Regions from separate parts of the Chryseobacterium sp. AG363 genome, predicted to be linked through region 3. Evidence: riboswitches for the same ligand, from Rfam matches in the RefSeq annotation. Region 3 holds a riboswitch; each other region holds the start of a gene.
The links. A riboswitch is a leader RNA that binds a small molecule or an ion and turns the genes downstream of it on or off. The one in region 3 is predicted to bind cobalamin.
Positions count from the first base shown of each region.

Region 1: linked by a shared signal. The riboswitch ahead of DEU39_RS19885 (T9SS type A sorting domain-containing protein) and the one ahead of DEU39_RS10710 (acyl-CoA thioesterase) in region 3 are both predicted to bind cobalamin.
Region 2: linked by a shared signal. The riboswitch ahead of DEU39_RS11395 (TonB-dependent receptor plug domain-containing protein) and the one ahead of DEU39_RS10710 (acyl-CoA thioesterase) in region 3 are both predicted to bind cobalamin.

Region 1 covers NZ_RAQF01000005.1:321,701-323,973, reverse strand. The annotation lists gene DEU39_RS19890 (esterase-like activity of phytase family protein) at 1-889, opposite strand, end outside; cobalamin riboswitch at 1,115-1,306, shown strand; gene DEU39_RS19885 (T9SS type A sorting domain-containing protein) at 1,369-2,273, shown strand, end outside.
Region 2 covers NZ_RAQF01000002.1:2,516,973-2,519,245, reverse strand. The annotation lists gene DEU39_RS11400 (T9SS type A sorting domain-containing protein) at 1-1,166, shown strand, start outside; cobalamin riboswitch at 1,304-1,482, shown strand; gene DEU39_RS11395 (TonB-dependent receptor plug domain-containing protein) at 1,514-2,273, shown strand, end outside.
Region 3 covers NZ_RAQF01000002.1:2,357,735-2,360,007, reverse strand. The annotation lists gene DEU39_RS10715 (DUF4932 domain-containing protein) at 1-775, opposite strand, end outside; gene DEU39_RS10710 (acyl-CoA thioesterase) at 950-1,333, opposite strand; cobalamin riboswitch at 1,448-1,628, opposite strand; gene DEU39_RS10705 (hypothetical protein) at 1,663-2,273, opposite strand, start outside.

The sequences.
Region 1 (2,273 bases), on a different contig from region 3:
TTCCATCTCTTTCAATCACCAGGAATTCATTATTGCTTAATGCGGTAATATCGCACACTGAATCAGAAGCTCCTCCTTCCTGCTTATATAGAAACTGTTTAGTCTGCCCTGTAACCGTATCAAATGTGACAATTCTCGTTAAAGTTTTATTGGCAGCCAATGCCTTACTGGGAACATACATCATCGACTGCATGGTTCCTACCAGCGTTCTTCCGTCCGGGCTCATACAAAGTCCTTCCATTCCTCTGTTGGCTCTTCTTTTCGCTAAAACAGCAGGTAATTTTCTTGGTCCTGTATTTACTCCGATCGGGCTTATTCTTTCCATCTCCATTCCATCAGCACTGTAGTGTACAATATGCGGTCCATATTCATCAGAAACCCAGAATGTACCGTCAGCGGCAGCAACAATACTTTCGCTGTCAAGACCATACTGATCAGTACCTAAGACATTTCCGGAAGCATCATATGCTACTTCCCCTGTGCTCCCCATTCCAACAGGATTTGGAAGTCCGGTAATAGGCTGTCCGGATGGATTTTTAAGTTTAATATATTTGATGACCTTTACATTTCCGTCAGCATTGATTTTAAAATGCATAATGGTTGGAGTAAAATTAGGAGTAAGAAACTTTTTCCCATTCTGCAAGTCGGTGTTAGGTCCTCTATCGGTAATGACATAGAATTCGCCTTTTCTGGTAGGATGAGCCGCAGCTCCGGATCCAAAACCTCCGTTGATAACATCCACTCCGTTTATCGTAGTCAGTTTTGAAAATGGAAACTCCTGAGGGAGTTTGGAATAATTAATATCCTGATTAACCATTGCGATATCGTCATCACTTTTACATGAAGCCAATACAGCCAGTATACCCACAGAACATAGTAATTTTTTCATATGCTATTTTATGGCTGCGAAAATAGGACTTGATTGTAAACTGATCTTAAATACAATGATAATTGTTTTTTAACAATTGAACAGACAGAATGCATTGAAGATAAATAAGAAAAGAATCTATTTAAAAATGAAAAACCGACAATCCAACCAAATTATTAATCAATTTGAAAATCATTTTTTTTAAAGGAAAATAATTCACAAAACGGACTTATCAATTTATATGATATATTTGCAGCGTTTTAAGGCTGAACAATGTTCATTAATAGGGAATCAAGTGAGAATAATATTCAAATCTTGAGCTGTACCCGCAACTGTAAACTGTTTAAACTTACTGCACAAAAACCACTGGATCTGAAAATCCGGGAAGGAAGTTGTAAGATGTGAGCCAGGAGACCTGCCTTAAAACACCAGATTCAGAGAAAGAATTAGTTCTGCTCTGAAGATAAGTTTCGGGAATAAAACTTTAAATTAATTATATCATGAGAAAAATCTATCTTTTTTTCTTACTGCTTTGCATGCAGGTATTGTCGGCCCAATTCACAGAAAACGACATTAAATTTTGGGTAGGAACCGGTTCTAAAAAAGCATATTTCATTGCAGACTTTAATGATGACAGCACCCCAAATTCTTATGCTTGGGGATACCGTTTTGACGGAAATGGCTTAACCATGGAAGACATGATTACTGCTATTGCCGCTGCAGAACCTAAAATGGAAATTGAAATACCATCCGGATTTCTGTACAGTTTAAATTACAATCATCATACTCCCAGCCTTGACGACTATTGGTCAACCTGGTCAGGAAACACTCCATCAACTATGGCATTCAATAATGGTGTGAACAATGATCTTTTAGTGGACGGAAGATGGTATGGAGCTTCTTATAGTTTTTCCCCTCCTACAATGCCTTCCCCACCAGTTCCAGCCTACAGTTCTGCTTGGTTTGTTCCCTCGCAGGTTACAAACTGGGTAGGAAGCGGAACTAATAAAAGTCTTGTCGTTATTGATTTCGGAACTGATAATGCCAACGGAAATGCCAATTCTTTTGTTTTTGGAATTAAATATAACGGAAGCATAACTGCTGAACAGGCGTTACAACTGATCCAGTCTCAAGCTTCCTATTTCAATTTTGCATCAGCGAATAATCAGATTACTAATTTAACATTGAATTCATTTACTGGAAATACTTCCGGATCAGACAGCTGGAAGTTATATAAAGGAAAAGATCTATCAAGCTGGCAAACAAAAGCCAATCTTTCTCAGATTCAACTGAGTAACAATGACTGGTTTGGATTAAGTTTCGGGCAAAGAAGACCATTTACCCCCACCGAGGCACAGCTGACTTTAGGAATTTCTTCTGTGACCAAGAAAAAATTCAATATTTA
Region 2 (2,273 bases), 160 kb from region 3:
CAAGCGCAGGAGGAATATATAAATGGAATGCAGCAGGAGGACTTGTACAGATAGGTTCTATATCAAACGGTTATCCGGCAGCGGGTAGAACTGTTGTTTCGAATGACGGAACCAAAATTTCGTCCTCTATAACAAATGCAGCAACGGGATTTAATGAGATATCAACCTATGATGTAGCTACTTCGACCTGGGTAAACAGAGGCGGGCTTGTTCCTACAGGATGGGACGGTAGTGTAAGTTCAACCTGGGGGATGACTACCAATGGAAGCACGATTGTAGGTTTAGGTTTTCTTACTGCTGCAAATGCACATGCTGTGAAATGGGATGAAGCAAACGGAATGGTAGATCTGGGAAGTATCGTTGCAGGACGCAGCTCCAGAGCAAACGCAATCAATGCGGCAGGAACAGTAATTGTAGGTTGGCAGGATGAGCCAACCGGAACAAGAAGTGGGGCTAAATGGCAGGATGGAGTAGAAACTTTTATTACTGATAATAATGGAAATAATGTAGGGGAAGCAGGAGGAATTTCTGCAGATGGAAATACAATCATAGGCTCAGCAAATCCTAATCCCTATGTCTGGAATGCTGTGAGCGGACTTACTTATATAACGCATCCTAATGCTTCTTTCAGCTTCAAAGGAGGTGCCACCGGGATTTCTGCTGATGGGAAAAAAGTAATTGGATATTATAGAGCATTTGGAGCACCTCCTATGTCAGGGGAAGGTTTTATCTGGACTTCTGCTACCGGAAGGATCAATCTGAATGATTATGCAGCCTCTTTGGGAATTGCAACGAATGGAGTAACCATGGGGCTTCCTTTGGCCATTTCACAGGACGGAAAGAAAATTGCCGGATCAGGGACGAATGCTTCAGGGCAGATGATCGCTTTTTATCTGGATACTTCTCAATTTTTATCGGTGAATGATGCAGTGAAAGAGAAAAATAATATGGGTGTCTATCCTAATCCTGTGACTGATATTCTATATTTTAAAGGAACAGGAAAAATAGAGAAAGCCGAAATTTATAATATGGTGGGACAAAAGGTAAAATCATTTGATTCGGTAGAAGGGCAGATTGATGTTTCATCCCTGTCAAAAGGAGATTATATTTTGCAATACTCTATGAAGGGAGGAAAACAAGAGACTTATAAATTCATTAAAAAATAACATATATAAATAGTAAAGTAGTGGGATGAATGGCTGTTTTCAATATTGAAAGCGGCCGTTCTTTTTTGTGTATATAGCAAAAGGATAGCATGTTGTGTATAGAAAAGTCTGGTTTTTGGTGAATACATATAAAAAACTATCTTTGCAAAAATTTTGGTTTCCAGTATTTTGGAATGAAAAGGGAATCGGGTGTAACTCCCGGACTGTCCCCGCAACTGTAAATCGCAACTCAAGTTTCTGCAAAAAACCACTGTTTAATAACGGGAAGGTGCAGAATGCGAAAGTCAGGAGACCTGCCGGAATTATAATTAAAAAACATATTGCTTTCGGAGGAAAAGTAAAAAAGTATGGATATAAAAAGATCTTTAGTACTGCTTTTTTCATCTTATGGCTGTTTTCTTTTTGCACAAGAGAAAGCCATCGATACTGTTTATGTCTTCGACAATCAGATGATTAGGGTGAAACTTTTTCATCCCGTAAAAATAATTTCGGCAGAAGATGCTGAGAAAAACTCCAGTAATCTTTCTGAACTTCTGAGATTTCAGTCACAGGTTTTTATCAAAGAAAATGGCCGTGGTGCCGTTTCTTCACCTTCTTTCAGGGGAACTACCGCTCAGCAGACTGCTTTTGTGTGGAATGGAATTAATATCAATTCTAATTTTCTGGGACAGGGAGATATTAATAATATTGCTTTGTTCGGCTATGATCAGATTGGTATAAAAGCTGGTGGTGGAAGTGTAGTATATGGGAGTGGTGCCATCGGGGGAAGTATTCACCTGAATAATACCCTGGATTTTAATAAAGGCTTCCATGGTTCTTTATTTTCTGAAGTGGCTTCTTTTAATACCTATAATAACTTTATAAAAGGTTCTTACAGCAATGATAAGTTCAGTTTTAAGGCTTCTGGAAATTATTCTGTAAGTGAAAATGATTATAAGGTAAGTGACCTGAACTATATCAACAGAAACGGAAGTTATTACAATACAACGTTCAATGTAGGAGCATCCTATAAAATCACAAACGATCATAAAATTTCGTGGCAGAGCCAGTTTTTTGATTCTTCACAACGCTTTCCTGTATATGAAGAAACGGGAACAAAAACGAAAT
Region 3 (2,273 bases):
TCGTAAGGTTGAAGCTTTCCGTTATCTCCTTTGAGTACTGATCTGAAATAGGATTTACATACCCATGATCGATTTCTGAAAATACGGTGTGATTATCAAGAATCCTTCTTGCGAGATTACCTTTTAAATTTCCAAGGATAAGATCTTCTCCGATATTTGGAAAGTCTACAGTTAAGGAGCTATTGATATCCCTGTGGCAATTCTGTCCGCCTACCAAAGGAGATATGGCAATAATGTATTTCTTATCTGTTTCATTGGCTGGTCTTTTTGCTATTTTATCCAAAAAAGTATAAGTATCATTGATGTAATAATACTCTTTGTAATTGGCAATTAAAGTATTGTAAAACGACTGATGATTTTTATAAAAGGTTCTGTAATTTGATTTCTTTACAAAATCATTGATGAGCTCCAGATTTTCATCTACTTCTTTAGGACCAAAGGAATTGAAAGGAAAATCTCTTTTAAGTAAGCCTTTTTCATCAAAAGAAAATGCATAGAAATCAGTTCGGAAGCCTAAGAATTTTTTCCAATCTTTTCTTGAATAATTTACTTTTTTTAGTAAAGGATGATCTTTTACAGGCTCAAAATACGTAATGATTTCATCATAATACGGTGGGATTTTCTGTACGTCATAAGGATCTGTTCTGCCATATTCAGTGAGGGCCAGAATAATATTTCCTAATTCGTAACTTTCTGAAAGTTCAATTTTAACGTCTTTTTGTGCTCTTAATGTAATGGATAGGATAAGGGTAATGATTACAATAATCTTTTTCATGAAATATCGGTTCTTCTATAGTTTTTAGTGACAGCAATGTAAAAATAATTTTTTTGCCATGCTAAAAGTAAATATAAAAACAAATGAACTCCAATTATTCTTTGGTTGAGATATACTATGTTGTGTTGAATGGAAAAGTTTCGGGCGGCCAGAGGCCGCCCGAAACTTTATTGTTTATAGTATTTGGATTGGTTTCTTGAATTCGTCAATCGCTACAAAAGTAAAATCACCAATAATTGCTTTTTCTCTTTCATAGGAATACATCTGCTCGGTGTAAATTTCAACGTTTACTTTCATACTGGTTTTTCCCACGTATGAAACTTTCCCGATCAGCTCAACGATGGTTCCGGCAGGAATAGGTTTTTTAAAATCGATCTTGTCACTGCTTACCGTTACCACTCTTTTTCTGGCAAAACGGGTTGCTGTGATAAAAGCTACCTCATCCATCAGCTGCATCGCTGTACCTCCAAAAAGGGTATCATAGTGATTGGTTGTGTTAGGGAAAACCGCTTTAAAGATTCTGGTTTCGGATGCTTCAATTCTTTCTTCTGTAGTCATATATCATTATTAATTAAAGCGATAGGAAATGATTGGAAACAACAGAATAATAACAGGAACTTATAGAATTCCTGAAACAATCCATCAGATCAATACAACTTCAAATCGCGAAAGTTACATGTTTAAGAAAAAGGCAGGTCTCCTGACTTGTAACATCATTTATCTCCTTCCCATGCCTCGCACAGTGGATCTTTGATAAAGACTTCAGTTACTTACAGTTGCGCGACAGTCCGTGATTTTCACACGGTTCCCTTTTAATCTGCAGTGATGCAGAACCAATTTCTGTGATGAATAAGCGTAAAAACTTTTCGAATGCAAAAATAATGAATTTATTCCGGATTATGGTAAATAATCTGGCTGATTACTCTTCCTTTCTTAATCGTCCAGAGAGTAGTGTATCTGTTTTCCCCTGAACCGTTTATCATATAAAGAAAAATATTATCGTTGTCAAGTGAGGTTACTCCAACGTTTTCAAAATCCATGGTAGGCTGGAACATATTTTTGATGGCTTCTCTTACAAAAACAGATCCTCTTCCGGGCTGCTGTACTCTGATGGATTTGATTTCGGTCATACCTTCCGGAAGGTCATTTCCAATTCCCCATGGTTTTACTTTATCAATGGTAAGAATTTTTCCTTCGGCATCTTTTTCCTTTTTACGGTATCCTGCATTGGAAGGATAAATATCAATCACCACTTTGCTTCTTTGTGCAGTAGGAACCTTAGGATCAGAATTGTCAGTAAAAATAAGAGATCTTCCGTTTTTAGATTTAGATGGAGTGTAGGCAGGAAGCTGGTCTACATAAGCAATACGCCCTTTATTTACCATTCCTTCTTTATCCAGAGTTTCATACCGTACAAAAGGTTTGTCGTCATCCTGTTTCTCCGGATATTTGATCCAGATCCATTCTGTTTCTCCGGGAGCAGGTTTTACATAAACAA